Regions from separate parts of the Rummeliibacillus sp. SL167 genome, predicted to be linked through region 1. Evidence: riboswitches for the same ligand, from Rfam matches in the RefSeq annotation. Region 1 holds a riboswitch; each other region holds the start of a gene.

Region 1 (10,632 bases):
ATGCAAGTTTTCCAAAAACGCATTTTGGAAGATGAAGTATTTGCAAAGAAATTTGGCGATCTTGGGCCGGTTTATGGAAAGCAGTGGCGTTCATGGCCTGATGTGAAAGGTGGAACAATCGACCAGCTTCGAAATGTGATTGAATCCATTAAAAAAAATCCGAATTCAAGACGCCATATTGTGTCTGCATGGAATCCTGCTGAAGTGGATGACATGGCTTTACCACCATGCCATTCGCTTTTCCAATTTTATGTTGCGGATGGTAAATTGTCTTGTCAATTGTATCAGCGCAGTGCAGATGTTTTTCTTGGAGTTCCTTTTAATATTGCATCCTATGCATTGCTGACACATTTAATCGCTAAAGAATGCAAATTAGAGGTAGGAGATTTTGTGCATACTTTAGGAGATGCGCATATTTATAAAAATCACTTAGCTCAAGTGGAAGAGCAATTATCCCGTACACCGAAGGCATTACCTAAACTAGTGATTAAAACAAATAAGGATTCGATTTTTGATTATGAAATGGCGGATTTGACAATTGAGGGATATGATCCTTATCCGCGTATTGCAGCACCAATTTCTGTGTGAGGAGGTTTAAAAGGATGATTTCATTGATCGTTGCGTTTGATGACAACCGTGTAATGGGTTATAACAATAAGATGCCCTGGCATTTACCAGGTGATTTAGCTTATTTCAAAAAGACTACGATGGGAAAGCCAATGATTATGGGGCGCAAAACATTTGAGTCGATTGGAAAGGCTTTACCTGGAAGAACGAATATTGTGATCACAAGAGATTTGAATTACAAGGCTGAAGGAGTTATAGTCGTACATTCTTTTGAAGAGGCTCTAGATGTCGCTAAAAAGGAAGAAAAAGAGATCATGATTATAGGGGGAGAGCAGATTTTCCGATTAGCTCTTCCAATCGCAGATGTTTTGTATGTGACAAAGATTCAACATGCATTTCAAGGAGATACCTTTTTTCCCGAAATAAGCGATGAATGGAAGACCGTATCTGAATCAGAAGAGCATGAAACAAAAGAAGGTATAAAATTTTCTTATTTAATCTATCAAAAATAGTATAATAGATTTATCCCGCATTAACGGGTAGTAAGACATTCACCTCAAGGTTTAGAGAGAAACGAGAAAGATAGGTGGGGGAACAACTGCCGCATGCGTCCGATTGGTTCGGGCGGACAAGATGTTGGTCCCTCAGGTATTGCCACAGGACGTGGCGCTTTTCACTTCCGTTCCTCTATTTCAGTGGGGGATGAAGAACCCCACTGATGGAAGCTTCACTTTATCATATGATCGAAGCCGTTTTAATCTTATGTTAATGAGTGTGGTCAACACTTTGTATTAAGATTCTAGAAAAAGCAAGGGATAGGTTGGGGAATCGATTACATGGAAAAGCTGGATGATTCTAACTTGTGTACAGGGTGTGATGAGGAAAACCTTCATTCGTGTGAAGTTTCACTTTATTGATGAAAATACGTCAAAACGTGTTTTTTTTCAATAACTGCATAGTATATAGAGAGTGAATTCTTTTTCTAATGGATATAAGTCGAAAAGTATTCCAATATAGTGAATTTCTGTAATCGATTTCTTTACTATTTCTTAATATCCACAAAACAATTGACAAATGTCACATGCTGAAAGAGAGATTCATTAGTAAAATAAATGATAAGGCTTTCAAATATAATAGACTTTTAGTTTACTATATAGCAATATCATTTTATCATGAAACGAATCTATTGAAGGATGTGTCAATGTGGGACGAATTCATATTGTGACTGATTCGACCGGTGAATTAACAAAAGAAGAGATTGAAAAGTACCATATCCATATAGTACCATTAACTATTCAAATTGATGACCAAACATACATCGATGGTGTGGATATTGGTCCTGCTGAATTTCTTGAGAAGATGGCTAATATATCTGAACTACCTAAAAGTTCTCAGCCAGCAGTAGGCGTATTTAAAGAACTATTTGATGAATTAGGTAGTAATGGAGATGAAGTATTGGTCATCACAATGACTGGTGGTATGAGCGGTACAGTAAAATCTGCTGAAGCAGCAGCTATGATGTCAGATACAAAAGTTGTCGTAGTGGATTCTCGCTTTATTTCCTATGCTCTTGGCTTTCAGGTGTTAGAAGCCGCGACAATGGCTGAGGAAGGTAAGACGATGGAAGAAATTTTGAAAAGAGTCGATCATGTACGTTCAAATACAAATTTATTAGTAGTTGTAGATACATTGAAAAACTTAATTAAAGGTGGCCGTATAGGTAAGGGGACCGGTTTAGTAGGTTCATTGTTGAATATTAAACCGATTGCTTCACTTGAAGGTGGAGCATATAATCCTGTTGCAAAAGTACGCAGCCATAAACAAGTTGTCAAATATTTGTTTAAGCGATTCCAAGAAGAAACCCATGGAAAAAAGGTTAAAGGTGTGGGGATAGCCCATGCAAATGGTCTTCATATGCTTGAACCATTAAAAGCATTGATTGAAGAGTCAGGCTATCATGATGTAAAATTTGGCTATACGTCGCCAATTATTAGCACACACACAGGAGCAGGAGCAATTGGTTTTTCATATTATACAGACTAATTATAGGCGGCAGGGAGTTATGACCATTCCCTGCTTTCTTTCATTCTGAGCGACAAGGTCGACATGAAAGGAAGAAATGAAATTGAAAAAATGGATAATACTAATGTTATCTATATTGATTTTATCCGCGTGTGAGATTACGGATAGTATGGGCAGTTCTAAAGATGCAAGTAAAAAAATAGCCGTTACGAAAATGATCAAGCCGAAAGATATCCAATATGTTGCATTAGGGGATTCTTTAACGCAAGGAGTTGGAGATGAACAAGGCAAACAAGGATATGTTGGACGTTTAGAAAAAGACATGGAATCATGGCAAGGTGTGAAGACTGTAACTGTTACAAATACAGCCAAAAGAGGTCGAAGAAGTGAACAATTGATCGATCAAATCCAATCAGGGAAAATTGATGATGCGCTTGAAAAAGCAGATTTTATTACATTAACTATTGGCGGCAACGATTTAATGAAGATTGTTCGTTCCAATATTACAGAACTGAATAAACAAGCCTTTGATAAAAAAAGACCTGAATTTCAACAAAGATATGAAACCATCCTGTCTCTGATCCGCGAACGGAATGCCAATGCCCCTATTTTGTTAATAGGTGTTTATAATCCTTTATCCATCTTTACGAAAGAAGAATCGGATATGAATACGATTATAGCAGAATGGAATTCGGACATTCGAAGTTTTGCTAATAACGATGCACACGCGGCATTTGTTAATATTGAGGATTTGTTCGATTCGAATGATAATCTTGTCTATCATACAGACTTTTTTCACCCGAATGCAAAAGGGTATGATTTAATGACAGCACGAATTATTCAAACATTACGTGAATATGATCTGAACAAATTATCACAAGGTCAATTCGATTTTAAGGAGGAGTCTTTTGATGAATAGATGGAAAGTAGCATTTATACTCCTCGCTACACTTGTGGTAGTAGTGATTGTTTCTATTGTATTTTTATTAACAAGACCAGTTCCGGGGACACCAACTCCAACTGCAAGCAAACTTCCTGAAGGCAGTCATTTACAAGTTCAAACAACTTCCGATGACTTCGAAAATATTGCGAATCGTCTTATATCCAGTTCTATGAAGGGTTCTAAGATTCCGGTCAAGATGTATATCAATGAAGAAGATGTCATATTGAGTGGGACGTTGCCAGTTTTCGATATGGATTTACCAATTGTCATGACATTTGAACCTACGATTGAAGAAGGCAACTTACTATTGAAACAAAAAACGGTTGAAGTGGGCATGCTCGATATTCCTCCTGCGACAGCCTTAAAGTTATTAAAGGATTCCGTTGACTTGCCAAGTTGGATGGTGATTCAACCGAAAGAGGAACAAATCTATTTAAACTTAACAGAAATGGATATTCCGCTAAGTGATGGTTTAGAAGGCAATGTACAAGCAAAAGAATTCAATTTGAAGGAAAATCGCATTATACTGGATGTAGTAATTCCTAAAAAATAGGAGGTCTTCGCATGGCGACAGAAAAAGCAACATTTGCTGGTGGGTGTTTTTGGTGTATGGTCAAACCATTTGATGAGCAACCAGGTATTGAGTCTGTTATTTCTGGATATACAGGTGGATATGTAGAAAATCCAAGCTATCAACAAGTTTGTTCTGATTTGACTGGTCATTTTGAGGCGGTTCAAATCACATATGACCCAGAAGTTTTTCCTTATGAAAAGCTAGTTGAAACCTTTTGGACTTTAATCGATCCGACTGACGCAGGTGGTCAATTCCATGATCGTGGTAGATCTTATATGACGGCTATTTTTTATCATAATGAGAAACAAAAGAAGATTGCAGAAAATTCAAAGAGGGCATTGGAGGAATCAGGAAAATTCAAACTCCCAATTGCAACCAAAATCTTAGAAGCAAAGCCATTTTATCCAGCTGAGGATTATCATCAGTATTATTATAAAAAAAATCCGATGCACTATGAGCTCTATTCCATCGGCTCAGGACGCACTGCATTTCAAAAGGAACATTGGGGGTCTCATTGATATGAAGAAGGAAAACAGATTGAAACAACTAACACCAATGCAATATCATGTAACTCAAGAAAAGGGAACGGAGCCTCCATTTCAAAATGAATTTGATGATCATTTTGAGGATGGATTATATGTAGATATTGTATCAGGGGAACCACTATTTTCTTCAAAGGATAAATTTCAATCAGGTTGTGGCTGGCCAGCATTTACGAAACCTGTAGAAAATGTGTGCATTACAGAGCATAAGGATACAAGTTTTGGTATGCTAAGGATTGAAGTGCGTAGTAAGGAAGCGGATTCTCACCTCGGTCATGTTTTTCCAGATGGTCCGATTGAAACAGGTGGCTTGCGTTACTGTATTAATTCTGCTGCGTTACGGTTCATTCCCAAAAATAAACTAGCAGAGGAAGGCTATGCGGAATTCGAGAAACTTTTTGAAAAGTAAAGTTGAGTAACTTATTTATCTTGATTTAGCAGAAGACATCTACGTTCAAAATAACATGGATACTGCGTCTTGTATAGTATCTCCATTTAATAGATGATAAAGCAAAAAACAGCGACTCCTCAAACATGCGAAATGCATTTTTGGAGGAGTCGTCACTTTTTACTGCTATTATCATATGGTTAAAAAACAACAATCCATATAACAGTCTTTTTTTATAAGTCTTTTCTTTATTTTGAAACTACGGCAATCTTTTTTGCTGCTTGGAAAGCTTGTTCAAAATCAGCGATTAAGTCATCCACATTTTCTAAACCAACTGAAAAGCGAAGAAGACCATCTGTAATTCCTCGTTTATCACGTTCTTCTTTTGGAATCGCTGCATGACTCATGGTTACAGGATATGAAAGAATAGATTCAACACCGCCTAGACTAACGGCAAAAATAGGGATTTGTACATGTTCGACAAAAGCTTTGGTTAGTTCACGATTGGGCAGTGTAAAGGATAACACAGCACCCGCATTTGATGCCTGACTTGCATGGACTTCATAGCCTGGATGATGAGGCAATCCAGGATAATGAACTTCTTCTACCAGTTCATGTTGATCGAGATAAGAAGCGATCTTCATGGCTGATTGAGATGACTGGGTTAGACGAGCATTCAGTGTTTTTATTCCTTGTATTAAAGAAAATGAATCTTGAGCCCCCAAAATAGCCCCCATTGAATTTTGCATAAAATAAATTTGTTTTCCAAGTTCCTCATCTTTTGTGACAACTAATCCAGCAATAATATCACTATGACCACCCAAAAATTTTGTTGCACTATGCAATACTACATCGACACCTAGGTCAAGAGGTCGTTGATAAAGTGGGGTCATAAAGGTATTATCGACAAAAGTTAACAAGCCATGTCTTTTAGCAATCGAAACAATTCCCCGAATATCTGTAATACCAAGAAGTGGATTGGCAGGAGTTTCAGCATATAAAATCTTAGTATTCGGTTGAATAGCGGCTTCCACTTCTTGTAGATTTGTAAAATCTGCAAACGTATGAGATATACCATATTTTGTTAATACTTGTGTTACCAATCGATAAGTACCACCATACACTTCATTCGTTACGACGAGGTGATCACCAGCATTTAAAGTAAGCAGGGCAGAGGAGATCGCTGCAATGCCTGAAGAAAAGGCAAAACCTCTTGTTCCTCCCTCTAGTTCAGCAATTGTTTTTTCTAGCGCATCGCGAGTCGGATTTCCTGAGCGACTATAATCATATGGCCCAAAAGAATCGAAATGTTTTTGATCAAATGTAGAAGAAAGATAAATAGGAACATTGACAGCTCCGGTCTTTTGTTCATAATCGCCTCTTGTGGAAGCAGTAATTAGGTTTGTTTCAATGGATTGTTTATTTTGTTGACTCATGGACGGACACCTCTTCTTTAACAATAGCAAACACACGTTGCAAATCAGCGATTAAATCTTCAGCTTCTTCAATTCCAACTGAAAAGCGTAACAATGAATTGTCAACTCCGCGGGCAATTCGTTCTTCTTCAGGGATATCTGCATGCGTTTGAGTGGCAGGATAAGTGATAAAGCTTTCAATACCACCCAGACTTTCGGCAAATGCGATTAACTGTAAATTTTCAAGGAAAGAAGGGACCCATTCCGAACGTTGTAAGCGGAAAGAAACCATACCTCCTAATCCTGCATAAAGGACATCCTTTACTAAAGGTTCTTGTTCTAAGTATGCAACGATTTTTTGGGCGTTTTCTGTATGTTGTTTCATGCGAACATGTAAGGTTTTTAATCCTCGGAGCAACAGCCAACTATCAATGGGTGCCAATGTTGCACCGGATGCATTGTGGTTATATAGCAATCTTTCAGAGAGTTCTTCTCCCTTTGCTATAACAAGACCAGCAAGCACATCATTATGTCCACCGATATATTTTGTGGCACTATGCACGACAATATCTGCACCGAGTTCAATTGGACGTTGATAGTAAGGGGTCAAAAAGGTGTTATCCACTATGAGTAATAAATGATGTTTTTTCGCAAACTCTGCAAATTGTGCGATATCCACTTCTTGCATTAATGGGTTGGTAGGTGATTCGATAAATAGTGCTTTCGTATTTTCATTAACAATTGTTTCAACTTCTTCTATTGATTGGAATGGAGAAAAATGAGCCTTGATCTTATATTGGTTTTCATACTGTCTTGCGAGTCGGTAAGTACCGCCATAGATGTCATCTGAATAGATAATTTCATCACCTGTTTTGAAAAGGGATAGTACTAATTGAATAGCGGCCATCCCGCTACTACAGGCAAATCCTGCATCTCCATTTTCTAATTTTGCAACTCCTTCTTCTAAAACGAATCGAGTTGGATTTTTGGACCTTGTATAGTCATAACCAGTTGATTGATCAAGTCCCGCGTGACGATATGCAGTCGAAAGATAGATAGGGGTATTGATGGATCCTGTTAGAGGATCTGTGTTTGTGCCGATTTGAGCTAAACAAGTGGAAATATGATTATTAGACATGTTCATCATCCTTTTTATTATAAAATAAAAAGGTCCTCTTAAGAAGAGGACCTTAAATATACAAAGTCAATCTTCTTATCTGCTAGACATACGTCTACTGGAATTAGCACCTTACCAAAAACGGTGGTTGCTGAGATTTCACAGGGCCAAGTCCCTCCATCTCTCTGGATAAGAAACAATATTCAATTGTTAGAAAAAATGAATTAATGAAATAGTAACACTTTAGGAAAAACTATGCAATAGGGTAATTAAAAATTTAGAGTCCTAATTTTTTAGTGGTGAGAGCTTTCTGTTTTAAATGATAAAAAAGTTACTAAAAAATTTTTTTGTTCTTTTTTAATTATTTGAATCAATTTCATAATGCAAAATCTAGATGAAAAACACGAACATTTCTAATCAGCATGAACATTAATGTTCAGAAGTTTTTGTTCCACTCCAGACGGCGCTTTCCACGGGCTTGGCTTCAATCTCCTCGGGTCGACACGATGTTGACCCCAAAGCCGTTGCCACAGGATGTGGCGAACTTAGGCTTTGTCCCTTAAATTGTTCCTGCGGGGCTTTCAGCTCAAGCTTTTCCCGTAGGACTTTGAATAAGCCTCCCTGAACTTACACCGCACGAAGGAAATGCGCAAGCCTAATCGAGGAGTCGCCGTCTTCCGCTACACAATTATCAAAATTAGTTATTCTTAAATGTTCGTATTTTTTAAGAAGAAAATGATTTATGAAATTGATTTATTTAGATATAATTTTTGTAACTTCATAAATGACTTTTTTGTTTTTTACTATTTTGATTGCCCCAGCATTTGGAGCGTAATAAGTGATCGAGCCATCAGCTCCTTTAATGCCAACAACAGATTTAAATGTACCTGCTTTTACGGTGAATTTATTTGAAATAGAAACGACTTTGTAACTTTTGTGGTTTGTTTTAAATACTTGATTTTTTGTAAAAGGATAAATGATTTGACGAACAGTACCGATTTTCGCAAATTTGTAATCTAAACCATTAGAAGATTCACGAATTAAAATGATTTGTTTTGGGGCAGTACTTGTTTTTTTGTACCAATAGGTCCAACCTGTTGAATTACGTTTGTTACTAGAAAACATTTTACCTTTTTGACCATTTTCAATATAGTAGTAGATATTCGTCGTTACCGGACGATAGGATGTTTTTTGGCCAGTATTCTGTTTTGGAGTGTTTGTTTTATTATCTGAATTTTTAGGTGAAGATGTTTTTGGGCTGAATATTAAGTATGACGAATATACATAAGCTGTTTTTTTATGAAACTTAATTTTAGCCCAACCTGTTTTGGATTGGCTATATACAACGACTTTATCGCCTTTCCAAAGCGTACCGATTCTTTTCGCATTAGCTGAAGGCTCCAGGTGAACGTATACGCTATTTGCTACTTTTGCCTTTACTGTATTTGTTGTTGCTGCGTCACTATTGGTTGAAAAAATAAAGAAAGTCAAAGTTCCAAATGTGACCATGAAAGATAGTAAAACCTTTACTATTTTCATTTGTACCATCTCCTCATATGTATGATAAAGCTTAGTAAGTGATGCCTATAATTCTATATTAATATCATTTTGCAACCGTTTTATAGAACGATGCAGCAGTAGGAAGGTTGCCCGTATCAAAAAAATAAGAAAACTTTGGAGAGATACTAAAATTTCTACCAACTTAAGCTTATAAATTATCCATTCCTAGGGGGGATTTTCATCAGGATTCGATGGAATGTTTTTTCAATAGCCTAATGCTATTCAACAAATCAATCTTTTTTACTTCACAGTAACGGTCAGAAAAATCCTGTGATTCAAAGACTTCAGTAAAAAACAAGAGGGTAGTGTGGTCAACTTCCTGTAAAAGCCTGATTGGTTTTACGAATACTTTGTGGAGGATGAAAATCCATCATTGTGAGAAGGTCTGTTTTGTGAGAGAGTGATAATAACAAAGAACTTATAGGATCTATCGTGGTATAATTGTTTAAAAAATGAGAAGCATTGGACAATTATTAGCTATTGTTTTCTGTTACAACGATTAGAATGTACTATATAATGAAAAGGGTAGGATCAATATGAAACCATCATTTTATCATTTTGTATTAACGTATAGAGGTGGAAAAGACGAAAAGGCGGCTTTTGCGGAAGCGGCTTTTCATGATCATAGTTTTCCAAAACAAGAAGAGGATTTCCAAATAATTTCAAGGTATGTAGAGGAAAAAGCCGATCACGAGTTGAGTGCCGTTGTATTCGATGAGCTTTGGCAAAAATACGAAGAAAAATACGAAAAGTAATAATTGTCAGAGGTCTGACTTTGTTGGTACAATAGGACAAGTGGATAAAAATTTTGAATGGAAATGGGGAAAGAATATGAGCATTCATATCGATGCTAAACAAGGCGACATCGCCGAAACTGTATTATTACCAGGAGATCCATTGCGTGCAAAGTATATTGCGGAAACATTTTTAGAAGATGTCACTCAATATAACGAAGTACGCAATATGTTTGGTTTTACAGGTACATATAAAGGAAATCGTATCTCCGTACAAGGAACAGGTATGGGTGTGCCTTCCATCGCTATTTACACAACTGAGCTGATGCAAGAATATGGGTGTAAAAAGTTAATACGTGTAGGTACTTGTGGTGCATTGAAACGTGACGTTCGTGTTCGTGATGTTATCCTTGCCCAATCAGCAACAACCGATTCAAAGATGAATGAGATTATCTTCAAAGGAATTGACTTCGCTCCAACAGCAGATTTTGATTTACTATTAAAAGCTTATAAAGCTGGAGAAGCAGCGGGGCTTAATTTACAAGTGGGGAACGTCTATACAGCTGATTTATTCTACGGGGAAGATAACCAAAATGAAAAATTAGCGGATTATGGTGTACTCGCTGTTGAAATGGAAACAGCGGCACTTTATACGTTAGCGGCTAAATTCAATCGCCAAGCCTTATCTGTCTTAACTGTCTCCGACCACCTATTAACAGGTGAAGCAACAACTTCAAAAGAACGCCAAACTACGTTTAACGATATGATTG
Region 2 (6,897 bases), 1.1 Mb from region 1:
TCAAGGAATGAGACCGCAGCTTTCATAACCCCTGCAGATTGTAGTACTTCCGCAACAATCAATTGATTGTCATTAAAAAGCTTACCAACCGTAGCCATACCAGCCATTAGTGGCCCATTAATAATCTCTAACGGTGTATCATACATTTCCAAGGCTGCTTGTAGATCAGGAATAAGACCTTCTTTTGTTCCTTCAACAATATAATAAGATAATCGTTCTGGAACAGTTTTTGGAATGTCTGCTTCTGTTTTTTCTTTCTTTTTATCACGATAAAAGTCTGTAAATACAGCCAGTGTTTCATCATTTGTATGAAATAACAAATCATTCGCTAGTTTGATTTCGTTTTCAGGAATAGAAGCATAACGCTCAATCTTTTCTGTATTTACAATCGCGTAATCGAGACCGGCTTGTGTACAATTATAAAGGTAAACAGCATTTAATACTTCACGTCCTACTGGGGGCAATCCAAATGAAACATTACTTACACCAAGTATGGTCAAAGCTCTTGGCAATTTTTCTTTAATGAGACGAATGCCTTCAACGGTCTCAGTAGCTGATCCTATATATTGTTCATCGCCTGTTCCAACTGGAAAAACAAGTGGATCAAAGATAATATCTTCTGGTGAAATGCCCCATTTATGAACCAATAATTCATAAGAACGTTCAGCGATTTCTAACTTACGATGACGATCAACTGCCATTCCTTTTTCATCAATGGTTCCGACTACGACAGAAGCACCGTATTTTTTGACGATTGGTAGTACTTTTTCGAAACGTTCTTCCCCATCTTCAAGGTTAATCGAGTTAATAATCGCTTTACCTTGTGAATATTTCAAGGCCTCTTCGATCACCTTTTCATCGGTTGAATCAATGACAAAAGGCACTTTTACTTTCTTTACAACCTCTTTCATAAATTCTTTCATATCTTCCAACTCATCACGATCTGGGTTCGCTAGACAAATATCTAAAACATGCGCGCCATTTTTTACTTGCGCACGTGCAATTTCAGAGGCCTCTTCATACTTTTCCTCCACAATAAGCCTTTTAAATTTACGAGAGCCGATAACGTTCGTCCGTTCACCCACAAATAATGGACGCATAGAATCATCGTAGATCAATGGGTCAATACCAGAAACCACATGACCATGTTCGTGATCCGGCTTTTTACGCGGCTTACGGTCCTTTACAACCTCGCGTATTGCTCGAATATGAGCAGGCGTTGTGCCACAACATCCGCCTACCAAATTTAGCCAACCTTTATCTGCAAAACCAGCAAGTTTTTTAGATAAAGTTTCAGGGGTCTCATGATAATGCCCTTCTTCATCAGGTAATCCCGCGTTTGGATAACAACTAATATAGCTTGTCGCAATTTCTGATAGTGATCGTAAATGGTCCGTCATAAATTCCGGTCCTGTCGCGCAGTTCAAGCCAACAGATAGTGGTTTAATATGTTCAATGGAAATATAGAATGCTTCAATTCCCTGACCAGCAAGCGTTGTCCCCATTGGCTCAATCGTTCCCGAAATCATCACAGGAATTGTTTTATGTAGCTCGTCAAAAGCTTGCTTAATACCAAGCGTACCTGCTTTTACATTTAGCATATCTTGACTTGTTTCAAGTAATAAAACATCCGCTCCACCTTCGATCAACCCTTTTGCTTGTATATAAAAATCATGTTGTAGCTCATCAAAGGTAATGCCACCTGTTACAGATAATGTTTTGGTTGTTGGCCCCATAGAGCCTGCAACAAAACGTGGCCATTCTGGAGTTGAAAACTCATTTGCCGCCTTCTTCGCAATTTCAACGGCTTTTTTATTGATTTCCTCTGCTCGGTCTCCTAAATGATATTCGTTTAAAACAACTGGTGTGCCACCAAACGTATTGGTGCTAATAACATCTGATCCTGCTTCAAGATATGCGCGGTGAATCGATTCAACAACGTCAGGGCGTGTGATGTTCAAATATTCGTTACAGCCTTCATACTCTTCTCCGCCAAAATCCGCTGCTGTTAAATTTGCATTTTGCAACATTGTTCCCATAGCACCATCTAATACTAAAATATGATTTTTAAGTCGTTCCTCAATGAGATGCTTTGACATAGTTGCTTTCTTCCTCTCTCTTGTAATCTAGTTCGCGAATATAATTTATCAATTCGATTGACATATCATAATGCATAAATGGTGTGATCAAATAAATACCATTGAACAGTTCAGCCGCTGTATCGATCAACTCTTTTGCAATAGCGATTCCCTCTACCTTTGCAGCTTCTTTATCTTCTCCTGTTACCCTCATACGTTCTAATACACTTTCTGAAAGTTTGATACCCGGTACCTCATGATGAAGGAATTCAGAGTTTCTTAAACTAGTAAGGGGCATGATGCCAATGAAAATAGGTGTATCTAAATGCTTCGTTGCTTCGTATACTTCGATTATTTTTTCCTTGCTATAAACAGGCTGTGTGATGAAGTAATCTGCCCCCGCTTCAATTTTTTTCTCCAAGCGCCCCACCGCACGCTCAACGACACGAACATTTGGATTGAATGCCGCAGCAATGGAAAAATTCGCTTTTTTCCGCAATGGCTTTCCTGAAAATGAAATACCTTCGTTTAATTGTTTGATCAATTGAATAAGTTCAATACTTGATACATCATAAACGCTGGTTGCACCTGGAAAATCTCCAATTTTTGATGGATCTCCCGTAACAGCTAAAATATCATGAATTCCCAAAGCATTTAACCCCATTAAATGTGATTGCAACCCAATTAAATTTCGGTCACGGCAAGTAATATGAGCAAGCGGACGAATATGATGGCTTATTTTTAAGATGGAGCCCATCGCTATATTGCTAATGCGCGGTGAAGCAAGCGAGTTATCCGCCATTGTGATCGCATCTGCTCCAGCTTCGTATAAAGCCTTTGAACCCTTTATAAATTTCTCGATTTCTAAATTTTTAGGTGTATCGAGCTCAACAATGATGGAACGTTCGTTTTTGGCCTTTTCATGAAGTGGTTTATAGGGATCTTTTGCTGCCTCTTTAATTTGAATAACTTCTTTATGTTTGACTACTTTGTGATAAATGGGTGGTAGATCTGCTAATCGATGTTTCATGGCAGCTATGTGTTTAGGCGTTGTTCCACAACATCCGCCGATTAGGCGTACACCTTGATCTCTTAGCAAAACTGCAGAACGTCCGAAATAATCTGCCTCAGACTCATAAACAATTTTTCCATCTTCAACATCCAGTAAACTTGCATTTGGATAAGCCGAAAGAAAAGCCTCTGTAGGGAGCTCTACATCTTCGAACGCTTGAATGGTATGGTGGGGACCAAGGCGACAGTTGACTCCAACGATATCTGCACCAATCGCTTCTAATTGATGGAGCGCATCGTTTAAAGACAAACCGTTTTGCAATATCCCTGGTTCATGCATAGATACTTGAGAAATGATAGGAATATCCGTTATTTTACGTAAATGCTTAACGGATGCTGCAAGTTCATCAAAATCATAATAAGTTTCGAGCAATAACCCATCTGGATTACCCGCTAATAAATAACCTGCTTGTTCATCCAAACATCGAATAATTTCTTCTAAAGTTGCATCACTTTTTCGTATTCCTCGAATACCACCAATTGTGCCTAAGACAAACTGTCCACCCTTTGAAGCTGCTCTTTTAGCAATTTGAATGGCACCCTCGTTAATCTCTTTCACTGAATTTTCTAGTCCATAACGTTCTAATTTGATGCCATTCGCTGTATAAGTATTCGTCTGAATAATATCTGCACCTGCATCAATGTATTGCTGATGGATATTTTCAATAACTTCTGGCTTTGTAACATTCAATTCCTCATAACAATAGTCGATACCATATGAATATAATAATGTCCCCATTGCACCATCTGCAGTTAGCACTTGGGATTGAAGTTTCTCTAAAAGTCCCATATAGTCCATCCTTTCTTTTTCTAAATAGTCCGTCACTATAAAGCACAACTTTCCACAATGGGAGATGTGCCTCTATCCCAATGAATATTTGTTGACGGATCAGGCATTTTACAGGCAGAGAATCCCCACATACTCGGCTATTATTTGTAGCCCTGAGTGGCAAAGCTTACTACCTATTCATGCAGAATAAAATAAAAAACCTTCTTACAAAATAAGAAGGTTTTAGAATGATCATTTATTAATTCCCTTCTTATCTGCAGGATTACTCCACTGGAATTAGCACCTGACCATTTGGCTGGTTGCTGAAGCTTCTTCGGGCCAGTCCCTCAGCTTCTCTTGATAAGAAATGTTATCTAATTGTTAGAATAATTAAAAGAATCATACCTCTTTATCTTAATTTCGTCAAGACAATATGAAAAATAGAGTTATAATTGCACATTTTTTCTCCATCAGCACACTTAACTCATTTGCTTATCTTGAAATATTTTGTATCATCTGTGTATGCTTGTTTATTAATCAGTTTTCCTCTAATAATCATACGTTTTTCACCATTATAATTACATGTCACTAATGTAAGTAACTTTTCATCTTGTTGATCTTCAATCACTTCTACTTGTGTAGGTGTAACGATGAACATCGTTGAAATTTGATATTCATATATATTCTTAAAGTCCGTGATATAAACCATCATACCTTTTTTTGCTTTTGTTAATGGGCTGAATAGAGTTTTTCCATTATTCATGTTATGTCCAGCTAAAGCGTAGTTGCCCTGTCCCATTACTTGATCTCGTTTCATCGTTCCTGCGCCAATAGTAAGATTGATATTCGAAATACCATAAACAATGGGTAGCTGTAGGTGAACATCTGGAACACTAATGGCTCCAATTGCATGAACATCTTTCTTTTTTGTTTGGGCATTGATGACATCTTGTAGACCGATATTTTTCACTTCTTTAAAATCAAATGTTGTATCAGGTGATGTTTCTATTTCTTTCACATTCGACTTTTGAATGGTTTCTTCAGACATATTGGCAACTAAATAGCCCATTATTGGTTTCTGAAAAATGAATACGAATCCAATAAAAAGGAATAAGATCCCAAGCACTAGCCATAATTTTCTGATCATCTTATGAACCTCTTTCATCTTCTCTGTCTTTCCATCTTACATACCCGCATCTATTTTGACAAACAAAAAACCAAGAATGGAAAATCCCCCTCTTGGTTCATTTGAATTTTGTCATATATAAATATTTTTTGTGATAATTTTTCTATACTAATTGGCTAGCGATTTTCTGTGCTGTATCTTGACCATTTTGGATACAACTACCAATTCCAACGCCATAGTATGAGCAGCCAGCTAAAAGGACATTAGGATATTTTTCTTCTAATTGAGCATTTAAAGATTTGACCATTGCCGCATGCTCCATGCCATAAATCGGCATTAAATCATTCCACTTTGTAATATTTACAACAGTTGGCTTTCCATTTAATTTTAATGATTTCCTGATATCATCCAATACGATCGCTGTTATTTCTTCTTCGCTTAAATGTTTTAAATCTTTAAATAAGGGGTTCGCACTTTTATAAAATACACGAATTAACAAGTTGCCTGATTCCGATGTATGCTTCCATTTACGACTTGTCCACGTGCAAGCATTACATTTTACATCATTATTTTCAGAAACAATATAACCTGTACCATCCGCCGGTAGGTTTTCATCCGGTATATCAAAACCAACATAGACGGCTATAATAGACGCATTATGGATCGTATTTAAATCTTGATCTATTGCTTTATCTTTCAAAATTTCACTCGTCACGGCATGTGGTGTGGATAACACAACAAAATCTGCAACAATATCTTCATGCTTATCAAATGAACAGATGTATTGTTGACCTTGTTTTTCTATATTTGTCGTTGCAACACCTTTGATGAATTCTACATCCGTCAATGTTTCCTCTAAACGATCAATCAATTGTGACAAACCATTTTTAAAAGAGATGAACTTTTTATTGGCTGACTTTTGGAACTGCTCGCGATTTGCACCGAAGCCTTTGATAATACTGCCGTATTGTTCCTTATAGTCAAGTAGATATGGTAGTGTGGAAGCCATCGTTAATTTGTATAAATCACCTGAGTACACGCCAGACAATACTGGTGCAATTTGCTTTTCCACTAATTCTTTGCCTAAAAAATATTCAAGAAATTCACCAATGGAACTATCTTTTGTAAAACGGTCATTAGGCAACTCTAGATCTTTTAAAGCCTCTTTTTTGCCTTGTGGCGATACAAGTGTACTACTGTTGAGCGATTCGATGCTTGTTGGAATACCAAACACACTATCGGCTGGAATAGCATGCAGAGTATTATTTGTATATATATATGAAATACCTGTTCCATTGTAAACTAGGTCATTTTCTAAACCTAATTCTTGAACAAGTGGCATAACACTTTGGTGACGAGCAACAATGGAGTCGGCACCTGTTTCCATGATGAAACCTTGATCATGTTCTGAATGTATTTTACCGCCGAGAAATTCATTTTTTTCAACTAATACAAGCCTTATATCTAAATTTTTTTCTTTTTTTTGTTTTTGTAAATAGTGCATTGTACAAAGACCTGTAATACCTCCACCGACAACGACAACTGTTTTCAAGTTGCTCAACTCCTTCATTTAGCGACATCATGCGCTTTTTGACATTTTTCAGTATAATCTTTCATAAAAATAGACGCCATGATTTTGGTCACAACGTTTATAAGAAATATGTGAATTTTAAAGTAGAATGGACTATTCTATTTCAACATATAGTTGATATACATTTGATTTTACTACAGAAAAGCATTTTCTACAGACAAAATGAGTTGAACATGCTGATAGATAGGTCAAAACTTAGCTTTATGATATCCCAACCTCAAAATTTAAGGGATATGATATATATGGTCTTCACCTATATCAT
Region 3 (6,897 bases), on a different contig from region 1:
AGTAAAAAGTTAGTACATTGAAATACTGTTTTCTGTAAAAATAAATTAGGATAATAGAAATATTGGTCTTCATTCATTAGCCAATATTTTTTTATACCGTTTCTTTAAATAAATTGAGTTGTCCAATTCTTTTGATTGCTTCTGTTAATTTTTGTTCATCTACTAATAATCCTACACGTATATAACCTTCACCGTGTTTGCCAAAACCATTACCAGCAGCAACAGCGACATCTGCTTTCTCTAAAAGAAAATCAGCAAATTGTTGACTTGTGAATCCTTTTGGAACAGGAAGCCATGCAAAGAAAGATCCCTTTGGAGCTGTTACAGGCCATCCTACTTCTTTACATGCTTTGATAAGAGTATTTCTTCTGCTTTCATAAATAGCTACTTGTTCTTTGACACAAGATTGATCTCCAGTTAATGCTTCAACTGCTGCTAATTGTATTGCTGGGAATAGGCTAACAAAGAGGTGATCTTGTATAAGGTTTAATGCTTCAACAATTTGTGCGTTGCCGATGGCGAAACCAACACGCCAACCAGCCATGTTAAATGTTTTTGATAGCGTATAAACTTCAATGCCTACTTCTTTTGCTCCTTCCGTTTGGAGGAAACTGATGGGTTTGTTGCCATCAAAGCCAATTGCACCATAGGCAAAGTCTTGCAATACGGCTATATTATTTTCTTTTGCTAGTTTGACGGTTTCTTCATAAAATTCTTTTGTAGCGATACCACCTGTTGGGTTGTTCGGGTAGTTCAAGTACATTAATTTAGCTCTTTTTTTAACATCTTCAGAAAGCTGTTGATAGTCTGGAAGAAAATCATTTTCAGCTAATAGTGGCATCGTTTCAAATTTTACATCTGCCAATGTTACACCAGATAAATAATCTGGATAGCCGGGGTCTGGCAACAACATTGTATCCCCAGGATTGAGGATCGCTAAAGGCAGTTCAACAAGTCCAGCCTTGGCACCGAAAAGAATAGACACTTCTGTATTAGGATCAATGTCTACATTGTATTCTCTTTTGTAAAATGTAGCGATGGCTTCTTTTAATTCAGTTAATCCTCGAAATGGGGAATATTTATGCGTTTCTGGATTAGCCGTTGCTTCTTGCATTGCTTTGACAATATGTGCTGGGGTTGGTTTGTCAGGATTACCCTGCCCCAGATTGATAACATTGCGACCTTCTGCGACCGCTTGATTTACTTGCCTTACAAGGTTTGCGAAAAATTGTTTAGGTAAATTTTGTAGTTTTTCAGATAACTCCATCGTATAATTCCCTCCAAGTCTCTCATAAATGTATTAAGACGCTGTACTATACATTTGAATTAGAAATAGCTAGAATAATATAAAGCTTAATTTTCAGAATAAAAAAATGATTTAGTAAAAATAGTATAACCTTTTTAAGAAAATGTCTATAGGTGGTGCAAAAATGAAAGTAGGATGTATTCAATTAAATGTAGCTTTTGGGGATGTTGAAAAAAATTTTACAAGAGCAGAGAAATTTATTCGCCAAGCAGCAAGTAAAGGGGCTGAACTCGTCATTTTACCGGAAATGTGGAACACGGGTTACGCTTTAGAAAAATTAGATGAACTTGCAGATGTGAATGGTGAAAGAACAAAGAAATTTCTTCAATCGTTAGCATCAGAGCTCCATATTCATCTTGTGGGTGGTTCAGTAGCAACCAAAAAAGAAAAGGGATTCTTTAATACGATGTACACCGTTGATCATCATGGTGAATTAGTAGGCGAGTACGATAAAGTCCACTTATTTCGCTTAATGGATGAACATCTGCATTTATCGGCAGGGGAGACACAAAACAATTTTGTATTAGGCGATTTGCCAGCAGCTGGCGTGATCTGCTATGATATTCGTTTTCCAGAATGGCTGCGACTTCATGCATTAAAGGGAGCTAAAGTCTTATTTGTATCGGCGCAATGGCCAACTGCAAGAATCGATCATTGGAAAGTGTTATTGCAAGCACGCGCTATTGAAAATCAATGCTTTATCATTGCAGTTAATCGGATCAGCCACAAAGAAGAAAACTTTAATGGTCAATCGATGGTTATTGAACCATGGGGCGAAGTGTTATGGATCGGCCAGAAGGACGAGGAATTGTCCATAGTCGATGTGGACTTTTCAAAAGTGGATGAAGTACGTAAGAAAATTCCAGTGTATGATGACAGACGCCCAGAATTATACAAGGATATTTTAAACAGAAATATTTAACCTATATATGAAAGAATAGGATTTTAATGGTGCAATATATACAATTCTACAGATGATGAATAGAAGTCATATATAAATTTTTAAAATTCATTGACAAATGGCTTAAAAGGAAATATGATGAGTATCATAAACTTACAACTTGACAAATGGAATTTATCATGAGCGACTGAGGGAAAGGCCCTATGAAGTCCAGCAACCCCCATTAGGGAAGGTGCTAATTCCTACAGAATTTATTTCTGAAAGATAAATAAATGTCGATAAAAAGATACGTCTTTCAGTAGAAAGGTGTATCTTTTTTTATAAGAATACGTAGTTTACTGATAGATTATGTATATTTTATACAATAGCAATTTGATAGGATTAGAGGGATGTATGTGCTGGAAATACAAAATGTATCAAAGGTATACAAAGCAAAAAAGAAATCAATAATTGGTGTAGATCATGTTTCTTTAACGATTAGAGATGGAGAAATATTTGGTATCGTTGGTTATTCCGGGGCAGGAAAAAGCTCTTTATTGCGCTGTATTAATTTGTTGGAACAACCAACGGATGGACAAATCCTAATTGATGGACAAGATTTAACAAAGCTAAAGGGCGAGAAGCTTCGTCAGGCACGCTTGAAAATCGGTATGATCTTCCAACACTTTTATTTAATCAGCCAAAAAACAGTCGGTGAAAATATTGAATTTGCACTGAAGGCTGCAAAATTACCAAAGGAATCGCGCAATGAACGAGTTGAAGAATTGCTCAATATGGTAGGACTGACAGATAAAAAAGATGTGTTTCCATCTCAATTAAGTGGTGGACAAAAGCAACGTGTAGGGATAGCAAGAGCATTAGCTAATAATCCATCTGTATTGCTTTGTGATGAAGCAACGTCAGCACTTGACCCAACTACTACCACCTCTATTTTACGACTATTAAAGAAAATTAATCGTGAACTTGGTATTACGATTATTCTTATAACCCATGAAATGGATGTTGTAAAAGAAATCTGCGATCGTATGGCGATTATGCAGAATGGTAAAGTGATAGAAGAGGGCCCTGTTTATGATATCTTTGCCAATCCAGAAAAGCCGTTAACACAAGAATTTATTAGCAGTATCGTATCTTTCGATATTCCATCAGTGATTCTACAAAATGTCCAAGGACAGATTGTTAAAATTTTGTTCAAAGGTGATATAGCTGGTGAAGGAGTCATTTCGGACATGCTTCAGCAATTTAAAGTACAAGGTAATTTCCTTCATGGCACGATTGAATATATTCAGGAAAAACCACTCGGCATTTTTCTAATGGAGTTGGATGGACAAGTAGCAGATATAAAACGTTCGATTTCTTATATGGAAAGTCGAGGAGTAACAGTGGAGGTGTTAGACCATGTTATTTGATCCAAGTCATTTTGCTGACATGCTTCCAGATATTTGGAAAGCATTTGGTCAGACCCTTCTAATGGTGGGCATTGCCTTATCAATCGCTTTAGTGATTGGTTTACCACTTGGGTTACTACTGTTCATCACCAGTAAAGGTCTATTTTCTACAAGTAGATCAGGACTGCTTGGGAATCGTTTCATTAATATAGTTGTTGGTTTTATCGTCAATTTAATTCGCTCGATTCCATACATTATTCTTTTAGTAGCATTATTCCCATTCACAAAATGGTTAGTAGGTGACACGATAGGACCGATTGCTGCAAGCGTTTCTCTATCTGTTGCATCGACGCCATTTTTTGCAAGACTTGTTGAAACATCTCTTCGTGAAATTGATAAAGGAGTCATTGAAGCATCAATTGCTGTTGGGGCAACACGTTGGATGATTATTAAAGACGTATTGCTTCCTGAGGCAAAATCAGGTGTGATTCAAGGGGTTACGATGACGATTATTAGCCTAGTTGCTTCTTCAGCGATGGCAGGAATTATTGGTGGTGGCGGTATCGGTGACTTAGCCATTCGATTCGGCTACTACCGTTATGACAATACCATCATGATTGCAACAGTTGTTATTTTAATCGTGATTGTCCAAGTGATTCAATTAGCTGGTGATGCAATAGCAAAAGTAGTAGATAAACGTTAAGCGGAAATGGCTCGTTCAGTTGCGACAGTTGTTTTAGGAGCTTGAAACAAAAGCGTCATCTTCGTTTTTGACGGAAAGCGACCTTGAGCAGTTGGAAAATGATAAGTCAGAGATTTTCATAGATAATAATAGGAGGCTTTACAATAATGAAGAAATTTTTACTTGTTTTATTGACTTTAGTATTAGCTACAGCTTTAGCTGCTTGTGGCGAAGATAAAGCAAAAAAAGACACAGACAAAGCGACAGAAACAAAGGATATTAAAATTGGAGCAACAGCTGGCCCTTATAGTGATATGCTAAACAAGGCAATTGTTCCTGAACTTGAGAAAAAAGGTTATAAAGTAAAAGTAGTAGAATTCAGCGATTATATCCAACCAAACAAAGCTTTGGATTCAGGAGATATTGATGCAAACTTGTTCCAACACTCTATATACTTGGAAAACTTCAATAAACAAAATGGTACAAAAATCAAAGGATTAATCATTGTACCAACTGCACCAATGGGCTTCTTCTCTAAGAAATATAAAACAGTAGCTGACATTAAAGACGGTTCAACAATAGCAATTGCTAATGACCCTTCAAACTTAGCTCGTACTTTAAAATCATTACAAGAACAAGGTTTAATCAAAATTAATGATAAAATCGATGAATTAAAAGCTTCTACAAAAGATATTACAGAAAACCCTAAAAATTTAAAATTCAAAGAAATTGAGGCAGCAGGTCTTCCTCGTGCTGTTGAAAGTGCTGATATAGCCGGCGTACCAGGAAACTTTGCATTAGCTGCAGGTATGAAATTACAAGACGCTGTTTTTCTTGAAAACATGCCAGATCAATTCCGTAATGTTGTAGCAGTACGTCAAGCAGATGAAAATTCACAACTTGCAAAAGATCTTAAAGCAGTTGTAGAATCTGCTGAATTTGAAAAAGTAATCGATTCAGACTTCAAAGGATTTGGTAAACCTGAATGGATGAAAAATAGAAAATAAGCAAAATCAATGAAATCAATAAAAAGATGGTATATGTAGTTTACTTAAGGAATCTTTTTCAAGAAGAATATGTCAATACAAAAGGCGCAGAACACTGTTTGATCAGTATTCTGCGCCTTTTTCTCGTATATTTTAACCAAATGAAACGTCATAACCAATTTACTTACTTCAATTTCTCCCCCAATTTTCGAAAATTATGAACGAGCAAATACTTTTGAATGCCCCTCGCTTGTTGAATGGCCTTTGTAGCATGATGTTTAAAATTTTCGCCATCCTGCTGTTTAAAGGAAATCAAGCTTTCAATGGAAGGTGACATCCAGTTTTCTGTAAGCTTCGGCATTAAGATTTTCGCCTGTTCAAAGTTTCCTAAATAGGCTTCACTATGTGCAATCATGTAACTTTGAAAAGGCTCTTTTGTAATTTGCTTTGCTTCTGATAAAGCACGATCATAATCTTTTTCAAGAATTGCTAATATAGAAGCATAATTGTGTTTTATATAGGGTTGCTGATGGGAGGTAATAATCTTTTGTAGGGCAGCTCTTTGTTCAACTACAGATTGGTTGGCGATCGCATATGGATATGCATATAAGGATCGGTGTTTATTGGCTTTAAGAAAACGTTCAACTGTCTTGAGATTATTTGTCCATAAAAGCGCGTTGAAGTAAGGGTACATGGTGAATGAAAAAACATAAAGAAAAAGCAAAATGAAAATTAGCCATTTTGGAATATCCATTAACAACAAAAAAGTACAAGCGATAATGGCAAATAAATAAATCAGCGTTAATTTCCATAACTGCATAAATTTCACTCCTTTTTACTCATTATAATCAAAACTTTCAAAAAAGTCTTTTTATATGTATGTTCACTGAAGAAAAACAGATATTGTATTTTTTAAAAATACATTATATAATTGCTGTAATAGAAACACTGATTAAACGCAAATTAAATAGAATAAATTGTATTTCTGAAAAACACAATTGTATTTATATAAAACGTGTATATTCCAGAAGTACATTTGTAGCTAGCAAGAGGAGGAAATAAAATGAAAAAAATTATGATCACTGGTGCATGCGGTCAAATTGGTTCAGAGTTAGTAGCGAAGCTCCGTGATGAATATGGTACAGACAATGTATTAGCAACAGATATAAGAAAGGTTCCCACACAGGCTGGACCTTTTGAATTATTAGATGTCATGGATGCACAGCGTATGCATGATATAGCAAAAGAGTTCGGCGCAGATACGATGATGCATATGGCAGCGTTATTATCCGCAACGGCAGAGGCAAAACCTTTAATGGCTTGGAATTTAAACATGGGTGGGCTTGTCAATGCATTAGAGGTTTCTCGAGAGTTAGGTTTACAATTCTTCACACCAAGTTCTATTGGCGCATTTGGACCATCAACCCCAAAACACAATACACCACAAGATACATTACAGCGTCCAACAACGATGTATGGTGTCAACAAAGTGGCTGGTGAATTGCTGTGCGATTATTATCATACACGATTTGGCATAGATACTCGCGGTGTTCGCTTCCCAGGCCTAATCTCTTATGTAACGCCTCCAGGGGGCGGTACAACAGATTATGCTGTAGATATTTATTACAAAGCCG

What was found. Region 1 has a riboswitch for S-adenosylmethionine ahead of FEZ13_RS06295 (methionine biosynthesis PLP-dependent protein). Riboswitches for the same ligand answer to the same signal wherever they lie in the genome.
Region 2: another riboswitch for S-adenosylmethionine. It lies ahead of FEZ13_RS11290 (bifunctional homocysteine S-methyltransferase/methylenetetrahydrofolate reductase); the one in region 1 lies ahead of FEZ13_RS06295 (methionine biosynthesis PLP-dependent protein).
Region 3: another riboswitch for S-adenosylmethionine. It lies ahead of FEZ13_RS12125 (methionine ABC transporter ATP-binding protein); the one in region 1 lies ahead of FEZ13_RS06295 (methionine biosynthesis PLP-dependent protein).

Annotation. Positions count from the first base shown of each region.
Region 1 covers NZ_VCBM01000001.1:1,402,469-1,413,100, reverse strand. Annotated here, with positions in the region: gene FEZ13_RS06335 (thymidylate synthase) at 1-588, shown strand, start outside; gene FEZ13_RS06330 (dihydrofolate reductase) at 603-1,079, shown strand; gene FEZ13_RS06325 (DegV family protein) at 1,771-2,610, shown strand; gene FEZ13_RS06320 (GDSL-type esterase/lipase family protein) at 2,693-3,508, shown strand; gene FEZ13_RS06315 (YpmS family protein) at 3,501-4,085, shown strand; gene msrA (peptide-methionine (S)-S-oxide reductase MsrA) at 4,097-4,624, shown strand; gene msrB (peptide-methionine (R)-S-oxide reductase MsrB) at 4,626-5,057, shown strand; gene metC (cystathionine beta-lyase) at 5,285-6,472, opposite strand; gene FEZ13_RS06295 (methionine biosynthesis PLP-dependent protein) at 6,456-7,589, opposite strand; SAM riboswitch class I at 7,662-7,764, opposite strand; gene FEZ13_RS06290 (SH3 domain-containing protein) at 8,322-9,107, opposite strand; gene FEZ13_RS06285 (YozE family protein) at 9,665-9,883, shown strand; gene deoD (purine-nucleoside phosphorylase) at 9,960-10,632, shown strand, end outside.
Region 2 covers NZ_VCBM01000001.1:2,508,301-2,515,197, forward strand. Annotated here, with positions in the region: gene metH (methionine synthase) at 1-2,099, opposite strand, end outside; gene FEZ13_RS11290 (bifunctional homocysteine S-methyltransferase/methylenetetrahydrofolate reductase) at 2,080-3,939, opposite strand; SAM riboswitch class I at 4,187-4,285, opposite strand; gene FEZ13_RS11295 (class A sortase) at 4,403-5,065, opposite strand; gene FEZ13_RS11300 (protoporphyrinogen oxidase) at 5,208-6,596, opposite strand.
Region 3 covers NZ_VCBM01000002.1:145,792-152,688, forward strand. Annotated here, with positions in the region: gene FEZ13_RS12115 (pyridoxal phosphate-dependent aminotransferase) at 92-1,267, opposite strand; gene FEZ13_RS12120 (carbon-nitrogen family hydrolase) at 1,431-2,228, shown strand; SAM riboswitch class I at 2,379-2,478, shown strand; gene FEZ13_RS12125 (methionine ABC transporter ATP-binding protein) at 2,603-3,616, shown strand; gene FEZ13_RS12130 (methionine ABC transporter permease) at 3,606-4,298, shown strand; gene FEZ13_RS12135 (MetQ/NlpA family ABC transporter substrate-binding protein) at 4,445-5,284, shown strand; gene FEZ13_RS12140 (hypothetical protein) at 5,448-6,083, opposite strand; gene FEZ13_RS12145 (L-threonine 3-dehydrogenase) at 6,327-6,897, shown strand, end outside.